DNA from 3 places in the Paenibacillus sp. FSL K6-2859 genome. Region 3 is predicted to be linked to each of the others. Evidence: riboswitches for the same ligand, from Rfam matches in the RefSeq annotation. Region 3 holds a riboswitch; each other region holds the start of a gene.
The links. A riboswitch is a leader RNA that binds a small molecule or an ion and turns the genes downstream of it on or off. The one in region 3 is predicted to bind cyclic di-GMP.
Positions count from the first base shown of each region.

Region 1: it holds a riboswitch for cyclic di-GMP, as region 3 does, so the genes downstream of both, MHB64_RS03225 (transglutaminase-like domain-containing protein) here and MHB64_RS01960 (anti-repressor SinI family protein) in region 3, are expected to answer to the same signal.
Region 2: it holds a riboswitch for cyclic di-GMP, as region 3 does, so the genes downstream of both, MHB64_RS21480 (thiamine pyrophosphate-binding protein) here and MHB64_RS01960 (anti-repressor SinI family protein) in region 3, are expected to answer to the same signal.

Region 1 covers NZ_JBBOYU010000001.1:721,082-731,204, forward strand. Annotated here, with positions in the region: gene MHB64_RS03195 (glycosyltransferase family 39 protein) at 1-1,186, shown strand, start outside; gene MHB64_RS03200 (glycosyltransferase 87 family protein) at 1,183-3,231, shown strand; gene MHB64_RS03205 (phospholipid carrier-dependent glycosyltransferase) at 3,228-5,006, shown strand; gene MHB64_RS03210 (glycosyltransferase family 2 protein) at 5,107-6,087, shown strand; gene MHB64_RS03215 (GtrA family protein) at 6,074-6,481, shown strand; gene MHB64_RS03220 (class D sortase) at 6,515-7,165, shown strand; cyclic di-GMP riboswitch class I at 7,290-7,370, shown strand; cyclic di-GMP riboswitch class I at 7,479-7,559, shown strand; gene MHB64_RS03225 (transglutaminase-like domain-containing protein) at 7,573-8,382, shown strand; rRNA gene MHB64_RS03230 (16S ribosomal RNA) at 8,796-10,123, shown strand, end outside.
Region 2 covers NZ_JBBOYU010000001.1:4,787,638-4,797,760, reverse strand. Annotated here, with positions in the region: gene resB (cytochrome c biogenesis protein ResB) at 1-1,153, shown strand, start outside; gene ccsA (cytochrome c biogenesis protein CcsA) at 1,150-2,412, shown strand; gene MHB64_RS21500 (response regulator transcription factor) at 2,490-3,206, shown strand; gene MHB64_RS21495 (ATP-binding protein) at 3,207-4,643, shown strand; gene glpK (glycerol kinase GlpK) at 4,762-6,255, shown strand; gene MHB64_RS21485 (carboxymuconolactone decarboxylase family protein) at 6,642-7,010, opposite strand; gene MHB64_RS21480 (thiamine pyrophosphate-binding protein) at 7,021-8,661, opposite strand; cyclic di-GMP riboswitch class I at 8,819-8,914, opposite strand; gene MHB64_RS21475 (methyl-accepting chemotaxis protein) at 9,105-10,123, opposite strand, start outside.
Region 3 covers NZ_JBBOYU010000001.1:441,222-451,344, forward strand. Annotated here, with positions in the region: gene MHB64_RS01955 (2-oxoglutarate dehydrogenase E1 component) at 1-2,471, opposite strand, end outside; cyclic di-GMP riboswitch class I at 2,943-3,027, shown strand; gene MHB64_RS01960 (anti-repressor SinI family protein) at 3,055-3,210, shown strand; gene MHB64_RS01965 (helix-turn-helix domain-containing protein) at 3,392-3,721, opposite strand; gene MHB64_RS01970 (TasA family protein) at 3,881-4,480, opposite strand; gene sipW (signal peptidase I SipW) at 4,572-5,159, opposite strand; gene MHB64_RS01980 (hypothetical protein) at 5,161-6,429, opposite strand; gene MHB64_RS01985 (aldo/keto reductase) at 6,718-7,695, opposite strand; gene MHB64_RS01990 (PadR family transcriptional regulator) at 7,813-8,376, opposite strand; gene MHB64_RS01995 (MDR family MFS transporter) at 8,381-9,901, opposite strand.

The sequences.
Region 1 (10,123 bases), 280 kb from region 3:
AACATCAATATTCGGAGGTCAACTCTTACATACAATATCAAGCAATTTCCGGGAATTTATGAAGATATTGATTAGCGGATCGGATGGTCTACCTTGGAATTCAATTTCACCTTATGGATACGCGTATCCTATTGCGTTACCTTTTGTTCTTATAGGACTTGTATTGATGTTCACAACATTACGAAGCCGTGGTCGTGAGAGAATGGGATGGGTCGTTGTTTTACTATGGTTGTTTGTTTCGGTATTGATGACCTTTGTTACGAACGTGAATATTAATCGGATGAATGTGATTTTCTATCCAATCATTTTGCTGATTGTTGCAGGGTTTATGTGGTTAAGCAAGAAAGTAAAAGTATTAGGAATTCTGTCGGCTGTAGCCTTTAGCTTATTTTTTGTTCTATTCACGACAGTCTATTTCCGTGATTATCCCAAAGAGATTGGACCAGCTTTCTTTGAATCTTTCGGTGAGGCTATTCAATATGCTTCTAAAGAGAGTGACGGGGACATTTACGTAACAGACAAAGTTAACATGCCCTATATTTATGTCCTTTTTTATGAGCAAATCAATCCCCATGATTTCTTAGCAACGGTTAATTATTCTAATCCTGGAGGTGCATTTCAGCAGGTATCTTCCTTTGGAAGATATAAATTTGGAAATTCAAGCATAGCTCCGGGAGAGGCAGCGACATATATCTTTTGGAATGGTGATCCCATTCCTGCTGAAAGCGATAATTATTCAGTTAAACGCTTTGCCAACTATACTGTTCTGACCGCTAAGACTGGGGTAATAGAGGAAGTCTCGGAATTTAAAAATGGAGGATTTGAAGAGGGGATATCAGGTTGGAGCTTCTCATCAGGTACGGGTGTAGCGACCAATAATCCCTATAATGGAAGTTATTTAGCCTATCTTGATCCGGGATTTGACAAAACGATTACACAATCTATCAGAATAGCAGAACCCGGAGAATATAAGCTTGCTATAATGGTTAGTGCCGGAGGAGAAGAAGGAAAAGTTGGCGTCCGAGTTAATGGGGGAGTGCGGGCAGAGACGGAAATACCTGTTAGTGAGATCTATCAAGAGCTTATACTTCCAATGGTATCTATCGGTCAGAATGAGCAAACTGAAATTTTTATTAAAGGCGGTAAAGGCTGGATTAACATAGACGAGGTGAGGTTGGAACGATGATCAAGAGTACACGTACGGCCGTAGTGACTGTATTGATGCTGTTATTGTTTTTGCTTCCTGTAACAAGCATTTATGCAGATGGAAATCTATTGCAGAACCCTGGATTTGAGGAGGGGGGAGAGGATGCTCCTTCTAACTGGACTAAGGATATGTGGATTTCTGGAGACAACTCTGGCATACTTTCAATCCAATCGGACGAGGTCCACTCCGGTAGTAAAGCGGCAGTCATTGAGAATATCGAGCCCAATCATGTGAAATGGGTGCAGACGATTAAGGCAACGCCGGACAGTTATTATAAAATTTCTGGATGGATCAAAGTTGTAAGTACCGCAGGCGAGGGAATGGGCGCCAATATCCTTGCCGTTGGAGTAGGTGGGGGTTATCCCAGCGTAACGGATACAGAAGGAGAGTGGCAGTATCTTGAATACATAGGTCAGACAGGACCTAAGCAGAAAGAATTCGGCATAGGTGCAGCTTTGGGAGGCTATTCTAGCTTGATTCAAGGTAAGGCTTATTTTGATGATTTGTCTGTAGAACAATTAGATGCAGCTCCCGAAGGGGCTAATGTCATCTCACTGGATAGTGCAGCAGTTAATCAGGATGCGGGTGGCAAAAAAGCGGATACCCCACATAAAGTATCTCCAACTAAGATGCTGTTGATCTCAGCACTGTTCAGTGTGTTTTTTGCAGTGCTTTATACAAAAGCATTCCGCAGTGAGAAGCTAATGAAGCAACCAGAGAATGTCTATTCCAAATGGTTAAGTATTGCCATCGGAGTTGCTTTTATCCTAAGGGTTTGGATGGGTCTGACGGCACAAGGCTATCAGAATGACATGAATACCTTTATAGCTTGGGGACAGCGTATGGTTGATTTAGGTCCAGGCAAGTTTTATGAGGAAGGGTATTTTGCCGATTATCCACCAGGTTATTTGTACATTTTGTACCTGCTTAGTCTTATTCGCGGCGTATTTGGCTTTGTCCATGATTCGGGTGGAGAGAATTTACTATTTAAACTACCGGCGATTATTTCTGATTTAGTGCTGGGTTACATCATATATCAAATATCTCGCAAAAAACTGGGTACAGGGATAGCTTTTGGCTTAATGCTGTTGTTTCTGTTTAATCCGGCGGTGCTCGTTAACTCAGCAGCGTGGGGACAAGCGGATTCGTTCTTTTTGATTTTCCTGTTGCTCAGTATTCATGGCGCTGCGAACAAAAAGTTTGTTCAATCCGCGATATTGTTTGCATTAGCAACATTAATCAAACCACAAGCGTTAATATTTACGCCGGTATTGATGTTTGCTTTTTATCATCACCGTGCTTGGAAGCAGCTTGGATTAGGAGCTTTGTATGGATTAGGTATATTCGGATTGCTTGCTGCACCATTTTTCTGGAATAACGGTGGTTTAGTTGGGCTTATTAATCTGTATAAGAGTACCTTATCTTCCTATCCCTATTCTTCTGTGAATGCATTTAATTTGTATGCACTGACTGACCCCATGTGGTCATCCCTTGACTTAACCTGGCTGGGCATTACTTATCGTGTATGGGGCTTCATATTTATTTTAGTGGCAGTAGCCGTAGCAGCGTTTTATTCCTTCAAAAAAGATCGCTTGGATTTATCCAAATCCTACTTTATCGGTATGGTGCTCATTGTAGTGGTCTTTGTGCTAGGAACCAAAATGCATGAACGCTATATGTTCCCTGCTATTATTTTATGCATGTTCACTTATATAGCGAGTCGGGATCGTAGGTTTTTATCCTTATTCCTTGGATTCAGCTTAACGCAGTATATCAATGTAGCTTATACGTTGACCCATCTGAATGCAGGTGTAAATCCAGGTGCAGATGGAATCGTTTTGGTCACTTCTATCACTAACCTGTCATTATTGCTATACATGCTCTACATCGGTTATGACGTGTATGTTCGTGGGGGAGTAAAACCTCTTCCAGCACCACCAACACCTGAAGAAAAATATGAGGAAGACCTTAAAGTCGTCGAGCAAATAAGACCGCACCAGAAGGGAGGGAGACTTAAGCGATGAAGTTTAAGCGTATAGATTGGATATGTATTCTTGCCATTACTGCCGTTTACGCGGCAATTGCTTTATATAATTTAGGTTCTACTAACTCTCCAGAGACCTTGTGGGAGCCAGCTGCCAGCGGTGAAAGCTTCTATGTAGATCTAGGACAGACTAAACAATTGGAACGAGTGAATATATTCGGTGGTGTAGGTACCGGTAAGTTTAAGCTTGAGTTCAGTGAATCTCCTGATGTTTGGAGCAATCCGCTGGATGTGAGCGAGGATGTTGGGAATGTCTTCATCTGGAAAAGCCAACCTTTGAACGTTGCAGCAAGATACGTGAAGTTTACAGTCACATCTCCAGGGTTCACTTTAAATGAAATGGCCTTCTATGAGCAGGGAGGCGAAAGAGTACCTCTTCCTATAGCCGGTGTTACACCGGATGCTAATGCAGCCTCAAAAAGAGGAGAACCTGCCAATCTTTTTGATGAGCAGTCACTCATCCCAGAATATTCTAACTTTATGAATAGCACTTATTTTGACGAGATCTACCATGCACGGACAGCTTATGAATATACACACGGGATTGTGCCTTATGAGAACACTCATCCACCACTAGGCAAGCTATTGATCGCAGTAGGGATGGAACTATTCGGAGTCAATCCTTTCGGCTGGCGTATTATCGGAACATTGTTCGGGATTGCCATGCTGCCTCTCATTTATGTAATGGCACTACGTCTCTTTAAAAAGAGTAAATATGCAGCACTTGCAGCTGGATTGTTCGCACTGGATTTTATGCATTTCACACAAACAAGAATCTCTACGATCGATGTATACGGAGTATTCTTCATCATGTTAATGTTTTATTTCATGCAGCGATATTACACTATGAATTTCTTCAGGCAGCCCTTAAGAAAAACGCTAATTCCGTTATTCTGGTCCGGTCTATTTTTCGGAATTGGTGTAGCCTCCAAATGGATTGTACTGTACGGAGGAGCTGGGCTGGCCATTATGCTAGCGATTTCGCTCTTCGAGCGCTACAGAGAATACCAAGCATCGGGACGGTTGCTCGCGGAAGGGAAGATCAAAGACAAGGAACTGCTAGGCACTTGTCGCGAAGCCGTAAATTCATTCTGGAAGAATACCATTATTACCCTAGCTAGCTGTATTGCATTCTTCGTAATCATACCGGTCATTATTTATAGTTTATCTTTTGTTCCGGGTTTATCTGCTTCCGCAGAGGGCTTTACTATAAAAGGCTTGATTGATTCTCAAAAGAACATGTACAACTATCACAGTCAGCTTGTAGCTACACATCCTTTTGCGTCCTCCTGGTGGCAATGGCCGTTTATGAAGAGACCCGTCTGGTTCTTCAGTGGCAGTGAAGGATTGCCGCAAGGTCAGGTCAGCAGTATAGTGACTATGGGGAATCCGCTTATCTGGTGGACGGGTATATTCGCAATGCTGGCAACGCTGTGGATTACACTGAAACGCAAGGATAAGAACCTTTATATGATCTGGATCGCATTTTTCTCACAATATGTTCCGTGGATGCTTGTCCCAAGGGAAACCTTTATCTACCATTATTTTGCTATGGTGCCTTTTATGATTCTTGGTATTGTATATATAATGAAGTTGTTAGATAGTAAGTATCCTGAGGCTCGTTATGTTAGTTATATCTATGTGGCTGTTGCTTTGCTGCTCTTTGTCGCCTTCTACCCAGTCCTATCAGGGATGCAGGTAAGCGGAGATTATGTGAAGGATATGCTGCGTTGGTTCCCATCTTGGGTTTTCTAAGATTTTTTCAAAATATCTATAACAATAAGTTTATGCTTACAGCGTTATTATGAGGAATAGAAAGTTGTAACGCTCCATAAAGCTTTTAGGAGGAATAAAGGTGAAAGCCAGATATAGTGTAATTGTACCCATGTTCAATGAGGAGCAAGTAATTAGCGTTACTTATGAACGTTTGAAAAAAGTAATGGACGAATGCGGCGATACTTATGAGCTAGTCTTCGTTAATGACGGAAGTCGTGATCGTTCGGCCCAGATGATTCGGGAGATCAGTGATCGGGATGAATGCGTCAAGCTAATTGACTTCTCGCGTAATTTCGGACATCAGGTAGCAATTACAGCTGGCATGGACTATGCCGAAGGTCAAGCGGTTGTTGTTATTGACGCTGACCTTCAAGATCCACCGGAGGTCATTTTGCAAATGATCGAGAAGTGGAAAGAGGGCTATGACGTTGTGTACGCGAAGCGGCTGAAGCGCCGTGGAGAAACGATGTTCAAAAAAGTAACGGCTAAGATCTTTTATCGGTTGCTCAGCAGCATGACAAGTGTAGACATTCCTACGGACACAGGTGACTTCCGTCTTATTGATCGTAAGGTATGTGATGTCTTGCGGGGTCTCAAGGAAAAAAATCGGTATGTCAGAGGTTTAGTGAGCTGGGTCGGCTTTAAGCAGACGATGGTGGAATATGAGCGGGAAGAACGATTTGCAGGAGAAACTAAGTATCCTCTTAAGAAAATGATTCGCTTTGCGCTGGATGGGATCACTTCTTTTTCGCATAAGCCACTTAAGATTGCTACGTATGTCGGATTCTTTCTTTCCTTCTCCAGCTTTCTCTATTTATTCTTCGTATTGTTTCAAAAAATCTTTTTCACCTCATGGACGGTTCCGGGTTGGGCTTCCATTGTAGGCGTCAATTTGCTCTTTAACGGTATCGTTCTGATGCTGCTAGGTGTAATCGGTGAGTATATTGGACGGATTTATGACGAGTCTAAGGATAGACCATTGTATATTGTCAGTGAGACCATAGGATATCGTAACGAAGAAGAAGTGGATCGCCGGAAGGATTACAATGATGTCAGATAAGAACTTGCGGACTGCTTTCATACAGTTTCTCAAATTTAATGCTGTAGGTCTGGTAAATACCCTCATTGATTTCGTAATCTTCACATTACTGAACTCACTTGGGATGGTATATGCATTGGCACAGGTGATTTCTTATAGTGCAGGGACAGCGAATAGCTTTATTTTGAATAAAAAAGTAACCTTTCGGGATCGCGATCGTGGCAAAAAAGAAGGTTTTGATAAGGTACAGTTGTTGAAGTTTATCATGCTGAATCTGGTGGTCTTAGGGATATCGCTGCTATTAATGCATCTGTTGACTGACAAGTTAGGCATTCAAGTGTTGATCTCCAAGGTATTAGTAACCTTTGTTACGGTGATCATTAATTTCTTCGGAAGTCGTAAATGGGTATTCTAAAATCAAGAGAATCAATACACGGAGGTGACAATCATGCGTAAATTCTCGTGCGTGCTCATACTGGCTGGGATCCTTATCATGCTCTATCCAAAAGCTAACGAATGGTATAACGACTGGCAGCAGGATAAGCTATTAGAATCAGCTGAACTCAGCACCACTGAAAGCACTCCACCACCTGATCTGAAGAGCAGATATGCCGAGGTCACTCAGCTACTAGCGGAGGAATCCGTTCTAGATGCACAAGCACAGCCGCAAGAAACAGAAAAGCCGGAACCGGAAATTGAAGTGGGTGGCAAAGTCATCGCATTAATTGAGATCGATAAGATCGATCTGAAGCTGCCTGTATTAGAAGGGGCTACTAAAGCGAATATGAAGCATGCTGCGGCCCATATGAAAGAAACAACTCCATTAGGAGAAATAGGGAACGCTGCAATAGCTGCGCATAGAGCTAGAACTACGGGCAGATTGTTTAACCGATTGAATGAGGTTGTGATTGGGGATACGATTACGGTAAAAACTAGCGATCAGACTTATAATTACGAGGTTTATGATATTTCTGTTGTACTTCCTAGTGATGTGTCTGTTCTAGACGGGAATAACAAAGATAAAATTCTTACCCTAATTACGTGTGACCCACTAGTAGATCCTACACATCGTTTGATTGTTCATGCCAAGCTTTCCTAATCGTTGACGAGAAATAACAAGAGAACTCAAATACAGAGAAATAACTATAAAATAATAGTAAATCTAGCAATTTTGTTCTTGTTTACGAGGATAAATATGGTAGTATAAGACTATAAAAGCTAAACACGATAAACGGCAAACCTATCGAAAGGTAGGGACGCAAAGCTAAAGGGCCTTCCCGAAAGGATGGCAGCCAGTTACCGAATGAAGAGGCTTTTTTTGTTTTTATAAAATATATAAGAATCTTAGATTCATATTTCTACTAGGACTGATTCTGTTAATTTGTCTAGTGAAATTAGAACAGATAGAGCTTATACGATAACGGCAAACCTATCGAAAGGTAGGGACGCAAAGCTAAAGGGCCTTCCCGAAAGGATGGCAGCCAGCTACCGAAAGGGGTTTTATCCGTGAAAAAGGTTTATTTTATGATGATGGCGCTGTTCGTACTAATTACTGCGGTTCCGGTAAGCACAGCTCAAGCCGCAAGTGTAGATGCGAGCTGGTTGATTACATCAAAAGTGGCTCAAGGTGTTATTGGGATTAACTATGATATTCCGAAAGATAAAAGAATCAAACTCATGATCACTAAAGACAACAGCAGCTATACATATAACTTATATGCTTCTGGACAAGCGGAGGACTTCCCTTTACAACAAGGTAATGGTACTTATAAGGTTTCTGTTCTTGAGAACACAACAGGAAATAAATACAAATCGTTATATTCCGAAGTAGTAGATGTAACCATGAGTGACTCGAATTCCGTATATTTGGGCTCCGTACAGAATGTGAAATGGAGTTCTTCTGATAAAGCGATCCTTAAGGCAAAAGAGCTTACAAAAGGCAAAACAACAGATGAAGAAAAAGTTAAGGCAATCTATAACTATGTAGTTGCTAATGTACAATACGATTATTCTCTTGCTAATAACGTAACAACAGATTATATTCCGAACATTAACAACACTTTGAATACTAAAAAAGGAATCTGCTATGACTATGCTTCTCTTTTTGCCGCAATGCTGCGTAGTGTAGATGTGCCTGCTAAGTTGGTGATGGGGAATACTAGCTACGTTACCCAATATCATGCATGGAATGAAGTACTGATGGATGGGAAATGGGTTACTATTGATACTACGGTAGATGCATCGGCAGCGAAGAGTAAGAAGAATGCAGATTTTATTAAGGCTTCAAGTAAGTATACTGCAGCAAAATACTATTAATTTGCATCGCTAGAATCATAACTCTATTAAATAAACAACCAGCTTAATTATTAAGCTGGTTGTTTATTTTTCTATTAGGGGTTGCTTTTCTATGAATAGATAGGTTATTATAGTTAAGCGTTGTTGGAAAGCGTACAGGCAATGTTTGAGAGAGTGATATAAACGGTTTTCGAAAAATAAAGCTTGCATTACTGAGAACAACATGATATATTATAAGAGTTGCTGCTGAGACATTAAACGGCGCCAACGAGAACTTGATCTTTGAAAACTGAACAACGAGTGAGTAGGAAATCACGAAAGTGAATTCCAAAACTGATGAGTTTCACAGCGTATTTTACGCTTTTGAAATTTCATCGTGAGAATTAATTTTCTCGTCAGATGTTTCAAAATGAGCATATCGCTCTTTTCAATACTAATTGGAGAGTTTGATCCTGGCTCAGGACGAACGCTGGCGGCGTGCCTAATACATGCAAGTCGAGCGGAGTTATTTTGAAAGCTTGCTTTCAAAATAACTTAGCGGCGGACGGGTGAGTAACACGTAGGCAACCTGCCCTTTAGACTGGGATAACTACCGGAAACGGTAGCTAATACCGGATAATTTCTTTCTTCTCCTGAAGAAAGAATGAAAGACGGAGCAATCTGTCACTGAGGGATGGGCCTGCGGCGCATTAGCTAGTTGGTGGGGTAACGGCCCACCAAGGCGACGATGCGTAGCCGACCTGAGAGGGTGAACGGCCACACTGGGACTGAGACACGGCCCAGACTCCTACGGGAGGCAGCAGTAGGGAATCTTCCGCAATGGACGAAAGTCTGACGGAGCAACGCCGCGTGAGTGATGAAGGTTTTCGGATCGTAAAGCTCTGTTGCCAGGGAAGAACGTCCGGTAGAGTAACTGCTACCGGAGTGACGGTACCTGAGAAGAAAGCCCCGGCTAACTACGTGCCAGCAGCCGCGGTAATACGTAGGGGGCAAGCGTTGTCCGGAATTATTGGGCGTAAAGCGCGCGCAGGCGGTCATTTAAGTCTGGTGTTTAAACCTTGGGCTCAACCTGAGGTCGCACTGGAAACTGGGTGACTTGAGTACAGAAGAGGAAAGTGGAATTCCACGTGTAGCGGTGAAATGCGTAGATATGTGGAGGAACACCAGTGGCGAAGGCGACTTTCTGGGCTGTAACTGACGCTGAGGCGCGAAAGCGTGGGGAGCAAACAGGATTAGATACCCTGGTAGTCCACGCCGTAAACGATGAGTGCTAGGTGTTAGGGGTTTCGATACCCTTGGTGCCGAAGTTAACACAGTAAGCACTCCGCCTGGGGAGTACGGTCGCAAGACTGAAACTCAAAGGAATTGACGGGGACCCGCACAAGCAGTGGAGTATGTGGTTTAATTCGAAGCAACGCGAAGAACCTTACCAGGTCTTGACATCCCTCTGAATCCACTAGAGATAGTGGCGGCCTTCGGGACAGAGGAGACAGGTGGTGCATGGTTGTCGTCAGCTCGTGTCGTGAGATGTTGGGTTAAGTCCCGCAACGAGCGCAACCCTTAACTTTAGTTGCCAGCAAGTAATGTTGGGCACTCTAGAGTGACTGCCGGTGACAAACCGGAGGAAGGTGGGGATGACGTCAAATCATCATGCCCCTTATGACCTGGGCTACACACGTACTACAATGGCCGGTACAACGGGAAGCGAAGCCGCGAGGTGAAGCCAATCCCATCAAAGCCGGTCTCAGTTCGGATTGCAGGC
Region 2 (10,123 bases), 4.3 Mb from region 3:
TACTGAATTGCATGAAGAACCAGAAGCTTGGGTTGCTCGGGTGGTTCAGCCTATGCGTAAAAAGGGCTACCGAGTCAAGACGGATGGAGGAGCGCTGCTGGCAGAGAAACACCGCTTCAGCCGCTGGGGACCTTACGTAATACATATTGGTTTGATTATTTTTTTACTTGCTGTACTGGCAAGAGGATTGCCGGGTCTCAACATGGATCAGCATCTTGCTTTCCCGCAAGGGGAGATTACACAGATTCCGGATACCACCTACTATTTAAAAAACGAGAAATTCACCGTAGAGTTCTACACAGATGAAGAGATGCCTGAGGAGTTTCGGGGCAAAAAAATCCTTCCAAAATTATTCCAAACTAAAGCAGTGCTATATAAATGTACCGCGGATTGCGCAGATCCTACTAAGGAACCGCAGCTTACCGAGGTGACAACACATGATATCCAAGTAAACTCACCTTTGGATTATAAAGGATTGAAAGCGTATCAGTTTGATTATGATCTAACACCTGTACTGCGTTCTGTACAGCCAGTGCTTAAGAACTCCACCACTGGGGAGTCGTACGGTAAATTTAAACTGGATATGAAGAATCCGCAGCGTACAATTACAGCGGGACCCTATACGATGACTTTAAAAGAAAAGTATATGGATTTTGGACTCAATGAGGATGGTCAGCCGATATCTAAGTCGCCTTATCCGAATGCACCAGCATTCTTATTCTTGATTCAAGGACCGGATTTGCCAGCAGAAGGGCAGCAGTACTTCTATTTTCCTAAGCAGGTGGATAAGTCTCAGTTTCAGCAGGTGGCTATTAACGATAAGCTTGGTGGCAACAATAGATTTCTTGAGCTTGAAGTGGACAACATGAGCGATGTTGATTTTTCGGAATCGACTACATACTTGAATATACGTATTGATCGTGCAATGCCTTTTGTATGGTTAGGTGCAGCAATCGTGATGCTGGGTTTAGTCCTTGGATTCTACTGGCAGCATAGACGCATCTGGCTTACCGTTGTAAACGGAGAGCTAATACTCGGAGGACATACGAACAAAAATTGGTTCGGTTTCCGTCGTGAGATCGTTTCTATTTTAGAAAAAGTAGATATGGTAGTCGATGAAAAATCAATAGATAATGGAGGAGGCCTAACATGAGCTTGCTCGATATCAGCAGCGCTGTCTTTATTGCCGCATTCTTATTATACAGCGGGTCGTTTATGTTATTCACTATCGCTATCATGGGTCGCAAGTGGTCGGGCCGCAAGCCAGAGGAACATACTGCTCGATGGGGTAAAATAGCTTTTATTGTTTCTTCTATAGGTCTTATCTTTCATCTTATTTATTTCTTTACACGTTGGTTTGGTGCAGGACATATTCCAGTCAGCAATATGTATGAGTTCATGACTTTCTTATCCATGATGGTTATGGTAGCCTTTACAGTGATATACGCGATCTATCGCAAAGTTATTCTCGGTCTGTTTGCAGTTCCAATTAGCATTATTGTGATGGCGTACGCAGCTGTATTTCCACAGGAGGTTCAGCCGTTAATTCCATCCCTGCAATCGAACTATCTCAAGATCCACGTAACACTGGCAGCACTGGGTGAATCCTTTTTCGCGGTAGGATTTGCGGCAGGGCTGATGTATCTGCTGCGGACTGTTAATTTTGCAAGTAAAGAGAAGGCGGATCGTAAGCAACAGAGACTGATTGAATTTACTCTCTTTTCAATCATTGTTATAATTGGGTTTCTGGGTTCAGTTTTTGCTTTCCGCGGAGCAGGTTACGAGACTGTTTTTGTCCGTCACAACGTTACGATTGACAGCGCAGGGCAGGAAAATAGTACAATAGAGAAAGTGAGTTATCGAATGCCGCCGATTGTGGCTCCTCACAATAGCGAAATTGAAAGCTTCCAGTCGTTTCTTGGCATGAAAGAACCTCTCTTTGAAGCTCCTTCATGGATGAATGGTGTGAATGCTGGCCGGAAGTTTAATACTGTAATCTGGTCGATTCTTTCCGGATTACTCCTTTACGGAATTCTTCGCTTGATCGTACGCAAGCCGCTAGGCGCAGCGATTCACCCGGTTATGGAGGGGATTGATGAAGGCGATCTAGATGAGATAACGTATAGGGCGATAGCCATTGGCTTTCCTATTTTTACATTAGGCGCTTTGATTTTTGCAATGATATGGGCGCAAATAGCCTGGGGAAGATTCTGGGGATGGGACCCCAAAGAGGTCTGGGCACTCGTTACTTGGCTCTTCTATAGTGCTTATCTTCATTTACGATTGGCTCGTGGATGGCAAGGGCGAAAATCTGCCTGGCTTGCCGTTCTAGGTTTTTTGGTCGTAATGTTTACCTTAGTTGGCGTTAATCTAGTCATCGCCGGACTTCATTCTTATGCGGGGACGGACTGAGCATAGTTTACCTGCTAACACAGCACAATGGATTTAAGGTTACGTTCTACTGTATTTGATGAAGGGGTTGTTGTGAAATGGCAGATCATTTAAACAGAATTCTGGTAGTGGATGATGAGGAACGCATTCGCCGCCTGCTAAAGATGTATCTTGAAAAAGAAGGTTATGAAATCGACGAAGCTGAAGATGGCGAAATTGCTCTTCGTAAAGCAACAGCAAATGACTACGGTCTAATTTTGCTGGATGTTATGCTGCCTGGCATTGATGGAATGGAAGTGCTGACCCGACTCAGAGGGGTCAAGTCGACACCTGTCTTAATGCTTACAGCTAAAGGTGAAGAGATTAATCGTGTACAGGGCTTTGAAATGGGCGCGGATGATTATGTCGTGAAGCCATTTAGCCCTCGCGAAGTGATTTATCGCGTGAAGGCTATTATGCGCCGTTCTTCGGCAACAGCATTTTTGTCCAAAGAGAGCAACTCCAGTAATAACATTGTATTCACTCATCTTATTATTGAGCATGACGCACACCGGGTTACTGCTGGTGGTGAAGAAGTGAGTCTGACACCGAAAGAATACGAACTGCTGCATTATTTGGCGATTTCACCGGATAAAGTGTTCTCTCGTGAAGAACTGCTTAAAGATGTTTGGAATTATGAGTTTTTCGGAGATTTGCGTACAGTCGATACCCATGTTAAGCGTCTTCGTGAAAAACTGAATAAGGTTTCACCGGAATCCGCGGCGATGATTACAACTGTATGGGGTGTAGGTTATAAACTTGAGGTACCTAAATAAGTGAACTTCTGGAGAAGTCTTGTCGGCAAGCTGTGGGTCACGATCATCTGCCTGGTCGCTGTCGTGCTGATTACACTCGGGTTGTTTCTACTTCCCTATATCGACAGCAACTTTGCTAATTCCGGCGATATCAAACGTTTATTTATGTATACGTGCATGATCGGATTTTCCTTGACGACATTCTTCGCATTGTTCTTGTTCACCAAGATCACTCAACCGATGCAACGTGTCATCGAGGCTGCAAACAACATTCGACGTGGTGAATACGGAACAAGGCTGACGCTTGTCACAAGCGATGAAATTGGCCAATTGGCAACTTCCTTTAACCATATGGCTGAGGAGTTGGAAGAGAATATTCGCAGTCTGCACCATGAAAAGGGTCATCTATCCAGTGTATTGCGTAGCATGAGTGATGCTGTAATCACCTTTGATACCCTAGGCCAGATTATTCTGACCAATCCGCATGGTCAATCGCTACTTGAGAGCTGGAGCGATTTAGAGTGGGAACAAGAGAGCGACATTGAACCTCATACGGAAACGGCTGAGAGTAATGTTCCACCTCCCCTGCGTCCTTTATTTTTGAGCACGTTGAAGCAAGGCGGCGATGAGCGCTCGAATGTACATGTCCGGCAGGGCGTGTGGTCAGTGCATATGGCACCTTTATACTCTGAAGGAAGCATTCGTGGGGTGGTTGCTGTTCTGCGTGATGTGACTGAAGAGGTACGGCTCGAGAAAATGCGCCGTGACTTCGTGGCAAATGTTTCTCATGAGATTCGGACTCCGTTATCGATGATGCAAGGTTATAGTGAGGCTTTACTTGACGGTATGGCTTCTTCACCAGAGGAAAGCAGTGAACTGATTCAGGTCATTCATGATGAATCACTCCGTATGGGACGTCTTGTAAAGGATCTGCTCGACCTTGCGCGAATGGAAGCTGGACATACGGATATGTTGAAGGCAGAAGTAGATGTGAACGAACTGCTGGAACGAGTGTATCGCAAATTTTCCGTACGTGCGAAAGAGCGTGATATTCATCTGCAGCTAAATAAAGACAGCGATGTTCTTGTTCTTAAAGCGGCGGATGAAGATAAGCTTGAGCAGGTCTTAACCAATTTGCTCGATAATGCTTTTCGTCATACGCAGGGTGGCAAGAAGATCACAGTTCATACAGGAACTTGTGTCTTAGAAGGGCGTCGCTATTTTGAAATTAAAATTCAGGATGAAGGCGTCGGCATTCCGCAGGAAGATCTGCCGTATATATTTGATCGTTTCTACAAAGCCGATAAGGCACGTGTACGGGGAGAATCAGGTGGAACGGGACTTGGGCTTGCGATTGTTAAAAATATTGTTGAGTCGCATCACGGAACCATTTCAGCTTCCAGTAAGTTGGGCGAAAGTACAACCTTTACCCTAAGACTTCCTGTCGAAAAACAGTAATTCCAAACACAATGTGTGATAGCGCCTCTGACAGCAGAGGTGCTTTTTGTTGAAACAAACACATTAATCTTGTTCATCGTGGAACATATCTCATTGTTTATGCTTGGGAGGCCAGCAAATGATTTTATCTTTAGACCAAGGGACTACTAGTTCACGAGCCATAGTGTTCGATAAGGACGCTAGAATCGTCTCACAAGGGCAATACGAGGTTAAACAATCTTTCCCACACCCTGGCTGGGTGGAACATGACCCAGAGCAAATTTGGGCGTCACAGCTTGCAGCTGCAAGAGATGCGATTACTCGGGGCGGGATAACACCTCAGGAAATATCTTCTATTGGAATTACAAATCAGAGGGAAACGGCCCTAATCTGGGATAGAGCAACGGGTAAGCCGATTTATCCTGCGATTGTGTGGCAGGACAGACGTACTGCAGAGCTGTGTGAAGAGATCAAGAATAAGGGATTAGAGGGACTCATTGCTAGCAAGACTGGACTCGTTGTGGATGCTTATTTTTCTGCAACTAAATTCTCCTGGATTCTTGATCATGTGGACGGCGCACGAGAGCGGGGGAATAATGGCGAGCTACTAGCTGGGACCGTAGACAGCTGGCTAATCTGGAAGCTTACTGGTGGAGCTGTACATGCTACTGATGTAACTAATGCTTCGCGTACAATGCTATATAATCTACATAAGCGCTGCTGGGACGAAGAGCTGATGGAAGAGCTTGGTGTACCCCGCTCCATCCTGCCGGAAGTGAGAATGTCCGGTAGTGAATTTGGAGCAGCAGATGCGCAGTGGTTCGGGGCAGAAATACCTATTCACTCTGTATTGGGAGATCAGCAGGCTGCTTTGTTTGGACATACTTGTCTTGAACCCGGAAGTGCCAAAAACACATATGGAACTGGATGCTTTATTCTAATGAATACAGGTACAGAAGCTGTAGTCTCCAGTCATGGATTGTTGACCACTGTAGCTTGGGGAATGGGGGATGAACTCTACTATGCACTCGAGGGCAGTGTGTTTGTAGCCGGAGCGGCTGTACAATGGCTTCAGGAGGGGCTAGGCCTCATAGCGGAGCCAGCAGGCTCAGAAGACAAAGCGCGGGAAGTGGAGGACAGCGAAGGGGTTGTGGTCGTTCCTGCTTTTACTGGACTAGGTGCACCTTATTGGGATATGTACGCACGTGGAGCAGTCTTCGGTCTGACAAGAGGGACGACCTCGGCACATTTGGTACGAGCAACGTTAGAGTCGCTAGCATTTCAGTCTAGAGATGTAATTGGGGCGATGGAAAAAGACGCAGGCATGCCATTGACCGGACTTCGTGTAGATGGGGGAGCTGTTCGTAATGATTTGCTGATGCAGTTCCAGTCTGATATCCTCGGGAGTGAAGTGACTCGAACTACATATGCGGAGACGACTGCGCTGGGGGCAGCACTTCTGGCTGGATTAACCTCAGGAGTCTGGACAAGAGAACAACTAGAAAGCTTTAACAAAGCTGAGAGGGTTTTTTCACCTGAAATGGGTATAGATGAGCGTGAACGACGTTACAACGCCTGGAAAGACGCTGTAGCGCGTACCATGGGTTGGGAAAAACATGAAAGATATCAGTAATCAGGGAGATGCATATGTCCATGGTTAACGGAACAGAATCTGAGCTACCGAGTGGACTTTCAAAGCCTGCACTTCGGGCACTCCATGGGATGGGACCAAAAGGGCTTGATGAAATAAGGTGTGCGCTAACTGAAAAGGGGTTATTCTTTGCTAGCGAGTCCTAAAGACCAGATCAACATAAAAAGCGGCAAGCTAAGGTTAATCCTTGGCCTGCCGCTTTTTATGTTGTAACGCTTGATATTCAATAACAAATGTTACGTTTTTCCATCCAGCGCCCACTGTCCAGGACAGAACTTTATCTCCACGTTCGATCTTTCCTATAGTAATCTATCTTCTTAAATCACAATAATAAAGACGAAATGTGTATATTTATGTCGAATTATTATTTATTGGATCTCTTCTATGGTTTCAAGAAGAATATTAAAGGCTGTGATGATTCTAGGTGCCCCTATAGCGGGTACTAAGTGTAGTAGAATCCCTTTGAGCTGTTCTACAGTAACTCCTACACGAAGAGCCATAACATAATGAACTCCTAATTGATCGAACTGGCCCATTGCAATTAGAGCAGAAATAACAGAGACTTCCTTCCAGTCAGCTTCAATGGTATTGCGTTGAAAAATATCTCCATACGCATTACCCATGATGAATTCTGCCAAGTCAGGGAAATGTTCCTTAATCGGAGCTAGTGCTTTAGCGCCATAGTCTCCTGAGAGATTCGTGAAGTGGTTCAGACCACTGTTAACATTATCTTTCATAGTGAGCCTCCTAATTTAGGTTCAAAGTACGGTGTGCAGTCGGAGGGACTTCATCACGGTCTGTTAATAATTCAATAACTGCAACACGGTTAAGAGCAACGGCGTCCTTAATTGCAGTCGAGAATTGTTCCGCAGTCTCACACTTGTAGCCTGTCGCTCCTAGAGACTCGGCAAATTTCACAACGTCCATTGGGACTTCGTATATCGTTCCATCAATACGGCCAGTAGTTTTTTCCATCCCTTTAAGCGCCATATCGAGTTGCTTATTATTTACTACGATAAAGATGACAGGGATATCTTTGCAGACGGCGGTGTTTATTTCTGTACCTAGCATCATAAAACAGCCATCACCTGTAATACAGAAGACAGTTTCTTCAGGAGCTGCAACCTTTGCACCAATAGCCATACCGATAGAATTACCCATGCAAGCAAAATAAGCATCAAATACAAAACTGCCTGGTTTCTTAACCTTGTACCATTTAGCAGCATTGAATCCATGACTGCCGTCATCAACAAATACTGTATTATTGTCAGGAATCAGATCACTCATCGTGCTCATAATAGACGCAAGGGAAAGATTCTTCAGACTGGGAAGCTCTTCTGAATAATCTACATAAGGGATAGCTTCACGTTTAGTAATATGATTAGGATCAATATGATTTAGGTAGCACACTAGGTTATCACGTAGATCACCAGTGACTGGTATCGTTTTGGAGAACAAGATTTTTCCAACAAAGGTCGGATCAATATCAAATTGAATTAATGTTGTCGGGTGATTCTCCCGTTTTAGGTTACAGACGGTCATATCACTTAATCGTGATCCTAGAACTATAAATAGATCACTTTTATTCAACAGGTCATCCCCGTGGTTGCAACCTCCAACACCAATAGGACCATGATAGAGTGGGTGATCCCAAACCATAGCCCCTTTACCACCAGGTGATGTTACTACTGGTATATTAAAAGTTTCAGCGAGCTGAATAAGCTGGCTATGCGCCCCAGATCGATTGACCCCTTTACCCGCAATAATCAAAGGATTCTTTGAGGCATTGATAGCATCAACTACTCTGTCGATATTCGCTAGACTTACTAGAGATTCGCGTTCGGGAATTACAATATTGCACTCTTCCAATCCTTCTGTCTGTACATCAAACGGCACACAAAGATGAACAGGCCCACGTTGGTTAAGAGCAATTGAAATCGCATGATTAAAAATAGTACTAAAGTGATCACCGCGTTCAATAAGTTTACTGAACAAGGTGGCAGGTCTGAACATCTCCGCTAAATCAGCTAAGTAAGAGGAAGAGTCCTGACATTGGGGGATTCCAAGCTCTTTAATAGATTGGTGGCCCGTAATAAACAGCACTGGCAAGTTGTTGGCTTTCGCATGTGCTGCTGCTGTAAGCAGGTTAGTTCCGCCTGGACCAGAAGTACCAAATGCTACGCCTAGATTACCAGTTTTCAGCGCGTATCCAGCTGCTGCGAATCCGGAGCTGGATTCATGTCTCCCTGGAATAAATTCAATACCATAGTCTACCATCTTAAGAACTACGGGACAAATCGATTTACCAATGATCCCAAAAGAATGGGTCACTCCGAGGTTACGTAGTGCTTCCGCCATATAATCTGCGACTGTCTTCAAAAGATACACCTCACAAGTTGATTAATATTTATTATGTTATTGATCTTTCGAAGTGATCTGATTGATCAATAAACTCAAAAATAGAAAACCTGTGCTCCGAAAAAGGGCACAGGTTGGTGGCGTAAATCGCCGTAAAGACTGAACAATAGTTCAGCCGTCCCGGGTCCTTAGCAACCTGGCAATCATGGCCTCAGAGTAAAAATGAGGCTGTAGATCCATGGTTTTGCGTCATCCTCTTTCGAAGATTTTGCCTATATTAATTTAAAATTTATAAGAAGAATTTTCCTTTACAATATATTCCTTGGGATCATCCTTTGTCAATATATTATCGCAAATTAACTCGAATTTTGACGAAAGTCTTGTCAAACCTATGAAATAATAGAAAATAAACCGTCCCCTAAGACAAACTTAGAGGACGGTTTATGGCTTGGTTTATTCGTTATGCAAGTTGTTTAAAACTTGAAGATATGGATCGTTTTCTGTAGATTAAATACGGCTTGAGTCATTTTCTCAGTTTCTTCTGCGACGGACTGCAGGGCATTAATTTGTTCATTCATTGCAGCCGACACTTCTTCGGTGCCAGCAGCAGTTTCCTGAGTGATTGCAGATATATTTTCTATTGCACCTGAGATTTTCAAGGCACTTTCCAGCATAAGATCACTTTCAGAAGAGAAGGAAGAGATCTGCTCGGTAATATACTGCACACTTTGTACAATTTGAGCAAAGATATGAGCAGATTGAGTGATCATCTCATTCTGTACCTGTACGACTTCTTCGTTGATAGCGATATTGTCAATCGCTTGTTTAATATCAGTTTCAATGCTCCGAACTAAACCAAAGACTTCCTTTGTTGAAGCCGTTGATTCTTCGGCAAGCTTACGGACCTCCTGTGCGACTACTGCAAATCCTCGACCATGTTCTCCGGCACGTGCTGCTTCGATAGAGGCATTCAGCGATAACAGGTTAGTCTGTTCAGCGATCTCAGTGATGGTCTTTGTGATCATCGTTATTCCGCGAGCATTATGAGACAAGGCCTCGATAGTATCCGCTACTTTTTGAGTAGCCTGGATGTTTTTGCGCATGCCTTCAGCTTGAGTATCTACGGATTGGCGCCCTTGTTCAACCAGTTCTAATGTATGTATTGAACGTCTGTTCATTTCTTTCGTTGAGTTCGTATAATTGGAGACTTTATTCTCAATATCTTTAATAGATTCTGTCATTTCAGCGATATCCGTAGATATTTCATTTGCCCCAAGAGCTAGCTCATTTGACGAAGAGGCTACCTGTGCCATGACAATTTTTAAGTTCTGATTCTTATCTTCGATTCCACGGCTTGCATCCATAACCTGGCGCGTGATCTGCGATGCTTCTGTTAAAATCTTCTTGAGCTTGTCAATCATAGTATTAAAGGAACGACTTACGTCCCCCATAGACCCGTTCTCGTCAGCTCTACTAGTAAAATCCCCTTTAG
Region 3 (10,123 bases):
TTGACCTCACCTGGTTTCTGGCCTAGCAGGGGCTCTGCTAACACAGGCTGGAATTGTCCGGAGGCGAGCTCAGTACCGGCAGATGTGCTGCGCGAATTACGAATGAGACTCTTCGGCGTCATAATCACCAGTGGTTTAGCGTCTTCCTGTCCACATAAAGCAGCTTGGCGCCGCAAGACATGGAAATATTGAGAAGCGGTGGTCAAGTTGGCAACGGTCCAGTTCTCTTCCGCGGATAACTGCAGGAAGCGTTCTAATCTACCACTGGAATGCTCGGGTCCCTGTCCCTCGTAACCATGCGGTAACATGACGACGAGATTGCTGCGCTGTGTCCATTTCGCACGTCCGGCGGCAATGAATTGATCAAATATAACCTGACCTGCATTGGCGAAGTCGCCATATTGTGCTTCCCAGATGACGAAAGTTTCTGGTGCGAACACATTATATCCATACTCAAAACCTAGCACAGAAGCTTCAGATAGCGGACTGTTATATACGCCAAAGGAAGCACGGGAATTACTTAGCTGATGAAGCGGAGAGAATAATTCTCCTGTTTTGCTGTCGTGCAGTACTAGATGGCGGTGTGCAAAGGTGCCGCGCTGTGCATCCTGACCGCTAAGTCGAATTGGCGTTCCATCCTTCAGGATGGTAGCGAAAGCGAGAGACTCGGCGAGTGCCCAGTCGACCTTTTCACCCTCATTCAATGCATCCTTGCGACGCTGCAGAATACGTTCCAGTTTCGGATAGACTTGGAATCCATCAGGTACGGTTAGTAGCTCACGATTAATCTCTTGCAGACTGGAGATCGGTACGGCTGTAGTCCCTGCCGCTGAGCGCTCTGTTTGAAGAGGAACGAAGGCTTTTGGTTCTTTTTTCTTGTGATTGCCTTCCTTCATACTATCGTATGCACGTTGCAATACGCCTTCTGTTTCAATGTGCATCTTTTGTACATCTTCAGCTGTAAGGATTTTCTCACGCTGTAGCCGCTCCGCATACACCTTGTAAACGGTTGGATGATTACGCACCTTGCCGTACACGATAGGTTGTGTAGTTTCAGGATCATCCATTTCGTTATGTCCATGACGACGATAACCGATGAGATCAATAACGAAATCCTTTTTGAATTGATTGCGATATGCGCTAGCTAAACGAACAGCTGATATACAGGCATCGGGATCATCAGCGTTGACATGGATAATTGGAATTTCATATCCTTTTGCGATGTCACTCGCATAATGCGTTGAACGGGAGTCTTCACTTTCTGTCGTAAAGCCGATCCGGTTATTAACAATGATATGGATCGTCCCGCCATTCTGATAACCTTGAAGTTTGCCAATATTAAGTGTTTCTGCAACAATTCCTTCACCTGGAAAAGCAGCGTCGCCATGCATTAGCACCGCTATAGCTTTACTGGTATCAATCTTCGGCAATCCGGCTGTGCTCCGATCTTCTTGAGCAGCACGAGTGAAGCCTTCCACGACAGGATTGACGAATTCCAAGTGACTTGGGTTATTCGCTAGTGTTATTCTTGTGCGTACGGTTTCTCCTTCGCGAACAGCGCGGTCTGCACCGAGATGGTATTTCACATCACCCGTCCAGCCATAGTTAATGCCTGTAGAGCCTTCGGAAGGGAAAAGCTCCTTGTTTGGAGAATGATGAAACTCTGAAAATATAATATCATAAGGTTTGCCCAAAATATGGGCAAGAACGTTGAGGCGACCACGATGCGCCATGCCCATCAGAATATGCTCTGCACCGTCATGCGCAGCAGCGCGTACGATTTCATCGAGCATCGGTACGAGAGCGTCATTGCCTTCCAAGCTGAAACGCTTCTGACCCACAAAGGTTTTGTGGAGGAAGGTTTCGAATTGCTCGACTTGGATCAGGCGGTTTAGCAGCTCTTTACGTTCTGTATTATTTAAAGGCGCTGGTGAGCTTGTGGATTCTGCCTGTCTGTTCAACCATTTCAGTTCTTCTTCTTCATGCACATGCCCGAATTCATAGGCGATCGTCTTGGTGTAAGCCTGACGCATACGCTGAACTGCATCCCATCCGGTATGCACATCATTCGGGGCATTCTCCCAAATGAGCGTGGCAGGTAGTGCGATCAGATCCTCACGAGTCAGCTCATAGGTTTCGAGTTCGAGATATTTAGCCATGGGATTGTGATCACGCTCAAGCGGATCAATATCAGCGGCCATATGGCCATATATACGAATATTAGCGATTAGCTTGGAAGCTCTTACTGCCTTTCTAAGCCATTCGGTGTCTCCCGAAATGCGAGGCTGTGGAGCCGGTTCGCTGTCCGGTGTTAGGGGTGGGGGACCCGAATTTGTAAAAAGCTCGCGATAATTATTCTCTACGGTGGATGGATCTTTCACAAACTGTTCATATCTTTCTTGAATGTAGCCTAAATTGGGTCCGTAATACTTACTCCAAATGGATTCGTTATAGGGCTCTTTGGCTGCCATGAATACATCCTCCTTAACGGATGAACTCCATACGTGACATTTTGTGTCAACGCTTACTGGAGCTGTGATGATTGCGGTTTCATTTCTCATCTTATTGTGCTACTTTCCACACGTGTAATCAATTCATTCTTTCGTCCAATACGTTCGCAAAATGGTATGGGTTAGCTTGTTCTAATGAAAAGAACGCTGTTTCTTCTCATTACCCATTCCTAAGGCCCACTAAAATGATTCTAATATCCTTATTTTTAACTAATAGGGAAGGAAGCATCATTATATTGGCTTAATTAATTTTATGAATAGGACGAGTATCGTGTTAATAGGACAAGATATCACAGAAAAGAGCTTCTATTTTTTGTTTTTTAATGGAAAAACTAATCAGAAATCGACACACTTTTCCACTTTAGTATAGTATAATGTTATTGCAGTTAGCGTTTTTCATCCTTTTTGAAGTAGATCCTTTCGTGTAAAGGGTCCAGTAAAAGGTAAACCTGCCGAAAGACAGGGGCACAAAGTCGCGGGTCTAAGGTAGAAATACTATGACAGCCGGATTGCCTGGGGACGTAAAATCTTAGGAGGAGATTTTTTGGACAAGTCCAACCAGGGAAGCAACAGAGAACAGCAGGTTATTGATGTAGACGTAGAGTGGGTACATTTATTATTAGCAGCTAAGAAGGCTGGCATAAAGGCAGATGAAATTCGTCGATTCTTTCAGGAGAAGACTGTGCAAGCCGTGCAGTAATACATTAGAGCGTTATATACCGAAAAAGGGCATGGCGATAAATCGCTGTGCCCTTTTTCTATAAGTTGTACACGATACATGGTTAGAATATAAAACGCCTTCGCCATCCATGTTAGGAGGGCGAAGGCGTTTATGTTTGATAGTATGAGTAGAAGAGGATCTTATTAGATCAGATGAAGGATTAGTCCTTCTGATCCAGGCGCCATTTCTGGTAGTCCAGAAACTCCTTGAATTCGCGTTTGCTTATGCCTGAGGCCATAGCTTCCTGCACCAATCGGAACCATTCCGAATCTAAAGGCGATTCCTCAGCATCATTAGGCTCTCCATAGAGCAAAGCATGGATGGATACCTGAAGCGCATCGGCGATCTTTTCGATAAACTGGATGGAAGGATTGGATTGGATGTTTCTCTCCACATTGCTAAGATACGATTTAGCAACATCCGCTCTGTCCGCAAGCTCAGATAGGGAGAATCCCTTTTCTAGGCGGAGATGCTGGATACGTTGGCCCATATTTTGTGCCACTATGCTGACGCCCCTCCGTATTTTTTGTTATTAGTATAGCAAATATCGATAAATTCGACAAAGTTTATTGTAAAGAGAAGAGCAGCATCTACTTATCCGCTTTCCGGAATAAGAATCTGCTGCTCTTCGAATGGAAGACTTATTAGATTAGTAGTCAGTTCCTTTGCCTTGTTTAGCAAAGAAATCCCAAGTTAGTGTTAATGAATCCTTTTGGAAATAGTTTTGATCTTGGCCATCATCAACAAATTCAAATTGGACTGCGAATGTATCATTAGTACCGGCTTTAATTCCAGCTGCTTCACTGAGTAAAAACTTTCTTTCTACGATATCAGGGGACAAAGCTTTCAAATCGGCTAGTGTTGTTTCATAAACTACTTTATCGGCTTGAAATATATTACTCTTATCAAGATTTGTTAAGAATTTAACTTTAATGGATTTACCTAAATCAACACCGTTGTTGTTACCGCCCACATCATTAACGGAGTAGCTTGTCTTAAGAAGAACAGATCCGATATCGAGGGAACCGTCATTTTTTAATTTGAAGGTTTTAAATACAGTATCACCTGGCTTCAGGTTTGCGATATTTACGATAACAGAAGGGTCGGAGTTCAAATCGAGTGTACCTGCAGCGAATGTAGAAGTGTTTTGTGCAGTGTCACTAAAGTAAGCGAAGGTTCCTCCACCAATCAATGATAAACCCAGTGCTGCAGATGCTACGCCAAGACCCAATGTTTTTTTGATACCCATAATTAAAATTCCTCCTCGGTTTTTGTGGTTTTTTTATAAAATTTATATATTGTAACTTCCGGTTCGTAAGCGGAAGCGGACAATCAACGGATTACTGTATTTCAGTTGGGGGTGGAGAGGTGGGCAGTATAGCAGCATTTTTCTTTTCGAGTGCAGCTACAGCCTTCCATGATGAGTACAGGGCATAGAGCAGGAGCATCAAGCCTGGTACGATCATGAGCACGACACTTCCAGCTTTGGAAACTGCGAAATTCATAGCGTAACCTACGTAAGGTACGGTAACCCCGGTATACTCAGCTACAACATTCGTTGAACTGGTAGGGTTCATATCAGGCGCATCATTGTTATCGCCTTTCGTACGATACATGGCTTCACCAGTAGCGTTGTTCATTGTTGCTTCCACAACACGGTGAGTAATGAGCAGGTTTTCTTCATTTCTAAAGGTGATAACATCGCCTTTTTTGAAGCGATTCATATCTCCTCCGGGTTTTAAAGCGACAATCGATCCGGTGTGAATCCCTGGTTCCATCGAACCTGAGAGTACGGATTTGATCTGGTATCCGAAGAAGGCAGGTTCACCGCCGGAGGCCTTTGATAAAACTACAGCTACCACCAGCAGGATAAAGATGACAAGCATGATGCTCGATAATGTATTGTTGATCATTTTTTTAATCCGCATATTATTCTCCACCTTTGTCTTGTTGAGGGGCCGCAGGAGCTGGTGTTGCTGCCGGTGGGGAAGAGGTTGTATCTTCCGCCTTTGGCGTCTCCTGAGGAACCTTTTGCTGTGGTACATCTTGTGGAATCGTTGGCTCTTCACCAACTCCCGGAACGACTGGGTTAGTGGCTGGGGCTTCAGGTTGTTCTTTATTTATGTTTTCTGGAGCTGCTTCACCTGTCGGTGGAGTCACTTCCGTTTTTGTTTTCTCTTCTGCTTTCGCTTTGTCCTCGGCTTCTTGCTTTTCCTTCTTCTCCAGGGCCAAACGCTCTTCTTCTTTCTTCGCTTGTTCCAGCGCCTCTAATCGGGCTTTCTCAAGGGCTTCCAATTGTTGTTCACGGGCTTGACTGATCAATTGGAGCTGACTCTGAAGATTGCTGATTCCTGAAGTAGCGGATTCTTTAAGGTCATTCATTTCAGTGTTGAGATTCTCATAAGTGGAGGTCAGTTCGCTAGAGATATTGCCGGCCGGCTGACTAAAAGGAATCAGGAAAGGCAACGGCTGCTGAAACGCCTCATTGCGTAACTCGGGTTGTCCATATACATCACTGGTCACTACCGAAGCAAATGGAAGGCCGATGTCGTGTATGGAGTTTAGGTACTGGATAACTCCCTTTAATGAAGCATTTAGAGATTCAGAGATTACCCCACTTTGATTTAGGCTGCTTTGCAGCTCTCTGAAGAATGGTTCATCCTTGATTTCTAGACAGTTTGAATCTAGAGAGGTCATATATCCTCCAATCTGGAATAGGACGGCTGCTGCTGCGTTCAGCTCACCATTGATTTCGTTCCAAATTTGGCTGTTGGTGGCCAGTTGCTCATTCACGCCATTGATTTGAGATTGAAGTGCGGAGATTTGTGTGGAAATCTCTTGCGCTGCGACATCAAGCTCATCCAGCGTCATGCCTTCTATTCCCGAAACGTCTGAGAGACTGCCTGAAGGGGTATAGCTTTGCAGAGATCCTTTTAAAGCAGTAGCTCTTTCGATATGATCTTTGAGTTCTGTTAGAAGCCCCTTGATCGAGTTTGGAAATACTTCGCAAAAGCTAATGGTGCTAGTGGTTTGCGCAGTAGCTCCAAAACCACCATAGGTACTACCCACTTGCTGCGAGGTAGTCAGAAACAAGACGGAGACAGCCATTCCTGATTGCAGAACACGTAATCCGATTTGCTTCTTTCGTTTAGGCCTTCTTTTTGCTGATCTGGGTCTCAGAGGAATACCTCCCCTCAATGTCTTGAGTTACTTTGGTTCGTTATTATTGTTCTTTATTAAGAACAACTTCTGTAATGAATAATACATGGAATAATTTGAAAAGAAAACTGTCAATAAGTCTCATTTGTACTCTATAAAGAACGATAATGTTAATTTATCTCTATTTATCTCGGTTTATCGCTTGATATCTATTTTTATTCGCAATAAAGAACGATATAAGAGGCGACTGCATTAAAAATAGCCTAATCGCGCGTGAAGCGCGATTAGGCTATTAAGAATTCTTGCGAGTTTTAATTGTGGGTTCAGTTAGGGAAGACGAGTACCACGTGAACTAACATATAGGTCATACCATTCTTTTCGAGTAAGCTCCAGCTTGTCCGCATCGGCGCAGGCAGCGATGCGCTGCGGATTCACAGTCCCAATCACAGGCTGAATAGCTGCCGGATGTGTCATTAGCCAGGATAGCACTATGGCTTCGGGTGTTGTTCCTTTTTTATCTGCAATTTGTTTAACCATGGCGGCTGTCTGGACGATATTCTCTGGCTGATCCTCTAATGAACGTCCGCTAAATATGCCTTGTGCGAGTGGGCCCCAAGCTTGAAGCTGAATGTTCTCCATTCGGCAATGTTCAAGGGTTCCTTCGGGAAAGGTAATATCCTTCCAAGGTTCACGGTTTACACTGATTCCAGCATCGACCCAGCTGAGCTTGGCTAGGCTCATGTGTAGCTGGTTTACGATAAAAGGTTCATCGCAATAGGCTTGCAGCATTTTGATCTGCGCTGCACTCATATTGGAGACGCCGAAATGACGAACCTTACCAGCTGTCTTCAATTGATGTAATGCGGAGGCCACTTCCTCCGGATCCATTAAAGGATCAGGTCGATGCAGCAGCAGAATATCAATATATTCCGTTCCTAGTCGTGATAATATTCCATCCACACTGCTTAGAATATGCTGGCTTGAGAAATCAAAGACATTAGAACTGTCTCCAGGCTCCATTAGCTTAATACCGCACTTTGATTGGATAATGATTTCTTCGCGGAGTCCTGGGCGTTCTTTAAAGATCTGACCGAATACCTTCTCGGCTTTACCACGGGTATAAATATCTGCGTGATCAAACATATTGATACCAATAGATCGTGCAGCGTCGACGGCTGCATGTCCTTGCTTAACATTCTCGGTGGTAATCGGTTCATGATCCCAGCCCCCACCAAATCCCATACAACCTAGAGCAATACGGCTGGCTGGTATACCGCGCTTGTTTAAAGGCAGCGTTCTCAACAATGTGATTCCTCCCAGGGAAATATGATTGCGTACACGTACATATTGTACACGCTTAGATTCTAGTATGGTATTTATTGTCTCTGGAAAAGCAAAAAAAGAGTAGAGGCCCTAAGGACTCTACTCTGTATTAAGTGGTGTTCCAATGTCATTCAACTTGCGTGCTACAACATCATCATAGAGACGTTGCAGCCATTTTAGTTCAATAAGGGTGTGTTCATAGGTGCCGTACATGAGATGAAGGGCGGAACGAGGAACAATAGGAATATGTTCTTCATATACCTGATAAGCCAGATTCACCTGATGTTCGGTTTCCCGAATACGTTCTTCGAGCAGCTTCTCCACCTTGTTTTGATCAACATGACGGGACATGGCTAGAGCCATATACATCGGATGATAGAAGGGCTCGTTCTTTTTAATTTGCTGTAGAATTAACTGCTCGAATAAATTTTTACCTTGCTCAGTAATACCGTAAATGGTTTTGTCTGGGCGATCACTGCTGCTAATCACTTCTAAAGCTTCGATATAACCATCTTGTGCAAGTTTATCGACAGCGTAGTAGAGAGACCCAAGCTGGAGCTTTGTAATCCGGTCCATGGAGCGCTCTTTCATGACTAGTGTAATTTCATAGGGATGCATATTTCGTTCAAGCAATAGTCCGAGAATAGCCAATTTCATCGACATATAATTACCTTTTACCCTCGGACGCCTGAGCAGTTTTACTCGGGATGGTGAGGCGGTCTTTCGGCATCAGCAGCACAAAGACTAAACCAAGGACGGCAGGAATCATGGCCCACATAAAGGTATGTGCGATTGAAGAGGACAGTGCACTAGATATTTTCTCCAAAATTTCAGGTGGAATCTTGGCTCTTGCTTCAGGTGTCAGGGCTGCCCGTGGATCGCCGAAGGCTGCTGACTGCTCACTTCCGCCAAAAGCTTCGCTAATGCTGCTAGTGAAGTTGTTACGCTGAATAATACCGAAGATCGTAATCCCCAGCGTCATCCCAAGCGAGCGCATAAAGGTACTTGTTGAAGTTGCCGAACCGCGTTGGCGCATATCGAAATTATGGATAGCCGCCATGCTTAGCACGGAGAAGGAGAAGCCCACGCCGAATCCAGTTAAGGCCATGAATACATTAAGCATGAGACGGGAGGTATCTGGTGATAAAGTGCTTAGACTGTAGACACCTGCTACAAAACAGACAGCGGATAGGATCATAATGTTGCGGAAGCTGGTTTTGGTTGTAAGTAGCCCACCGGTCTGACTGCCCACGACCGTACCGATCATCATCGGCATGAGGATCAGTCCAGAGTTCGTAGCGGAGCCGCCAAATACGCCCTGTACAAAGATAGGAATGTAGATGGTGGCTACGATAAAGGCAGAGCCATAGAACAAGGCTGTCACACTGCTTGTTGCAAACAACCGTTTACTGAACATCGCGAACGAGATAACAGGTTCAGCCGCCACTCTCTCAATGAGGATGAATGCCAGCAAGAGTACAGCGAAGCCGGCGAATAAGCCGAGAATGACACTGGAATCCCAAGCGTATTGATTGCCTCCCAGTTCTAGCGCAAACATTAGGCAGATAATGGCGCCGACGAGAGTGAAGGCTCCGCCCCAGTCGATGCGCTGTTTAGCGTGAGAGATCGATTCTTTGTACGAAGTTGCGATCAGAAACAGTGCAATAACTCCGAGCGGCAGGTTAATGTAGAATACCCATTGCCAGCCTACATAGTCGGTAATATATGCACCTAATAATGGTCCGAGTACACTGGAGATTCCGAAGACGGCACCGAATAGGCCAGTCAGCTTTCCTCTTTTTTCAGGCGGGTAAATGTCGAAAACGATAGTGAAGGCGATAGGCATTAGTGCACCGCCGCCGATCCCTTGAATAGCCCGGTAAATACTGAGTTGTGTAATACTGGTTGCAGTACCGCACAGTGCTGAGCCAATCAGGAATACAATCAGTCCGAACATGAAGAAACGTTTACGTCCATACATATCCGAGAGCTTGCCGAAGATTGGGGTCCCAGCCATTACCATGACCATATAGGCCGAAGTGACCCATACGATTTTGTCCAGACCGCCAAGGTCGGAAACAATGGTTCCCATAGCTGAAGCTACAATGGTATTGTCCATCGCGGACATCAGAATACCGAGCAGCAGGCCGATAACTACGAGTTTAAGATTACTTTCTTTAGTATGCATGCTTCGCAGGCTCCTTTTTCTAATAGTGATAAATCCGTTCAAAAAATGTTCATAGGTTAGAAGCAAAATTTATTATATTCAAATTTGAATAGGGTAGCAATAGTTTTTTTAAAATATAAGAAGTATAAGTTTCACACCATACTATATGTCTTATATTTCTGCTTAAACGCTAACCGTCCTTATATAGATACCGAAGGCGTTTATGCTTGAAAAAATGGGATT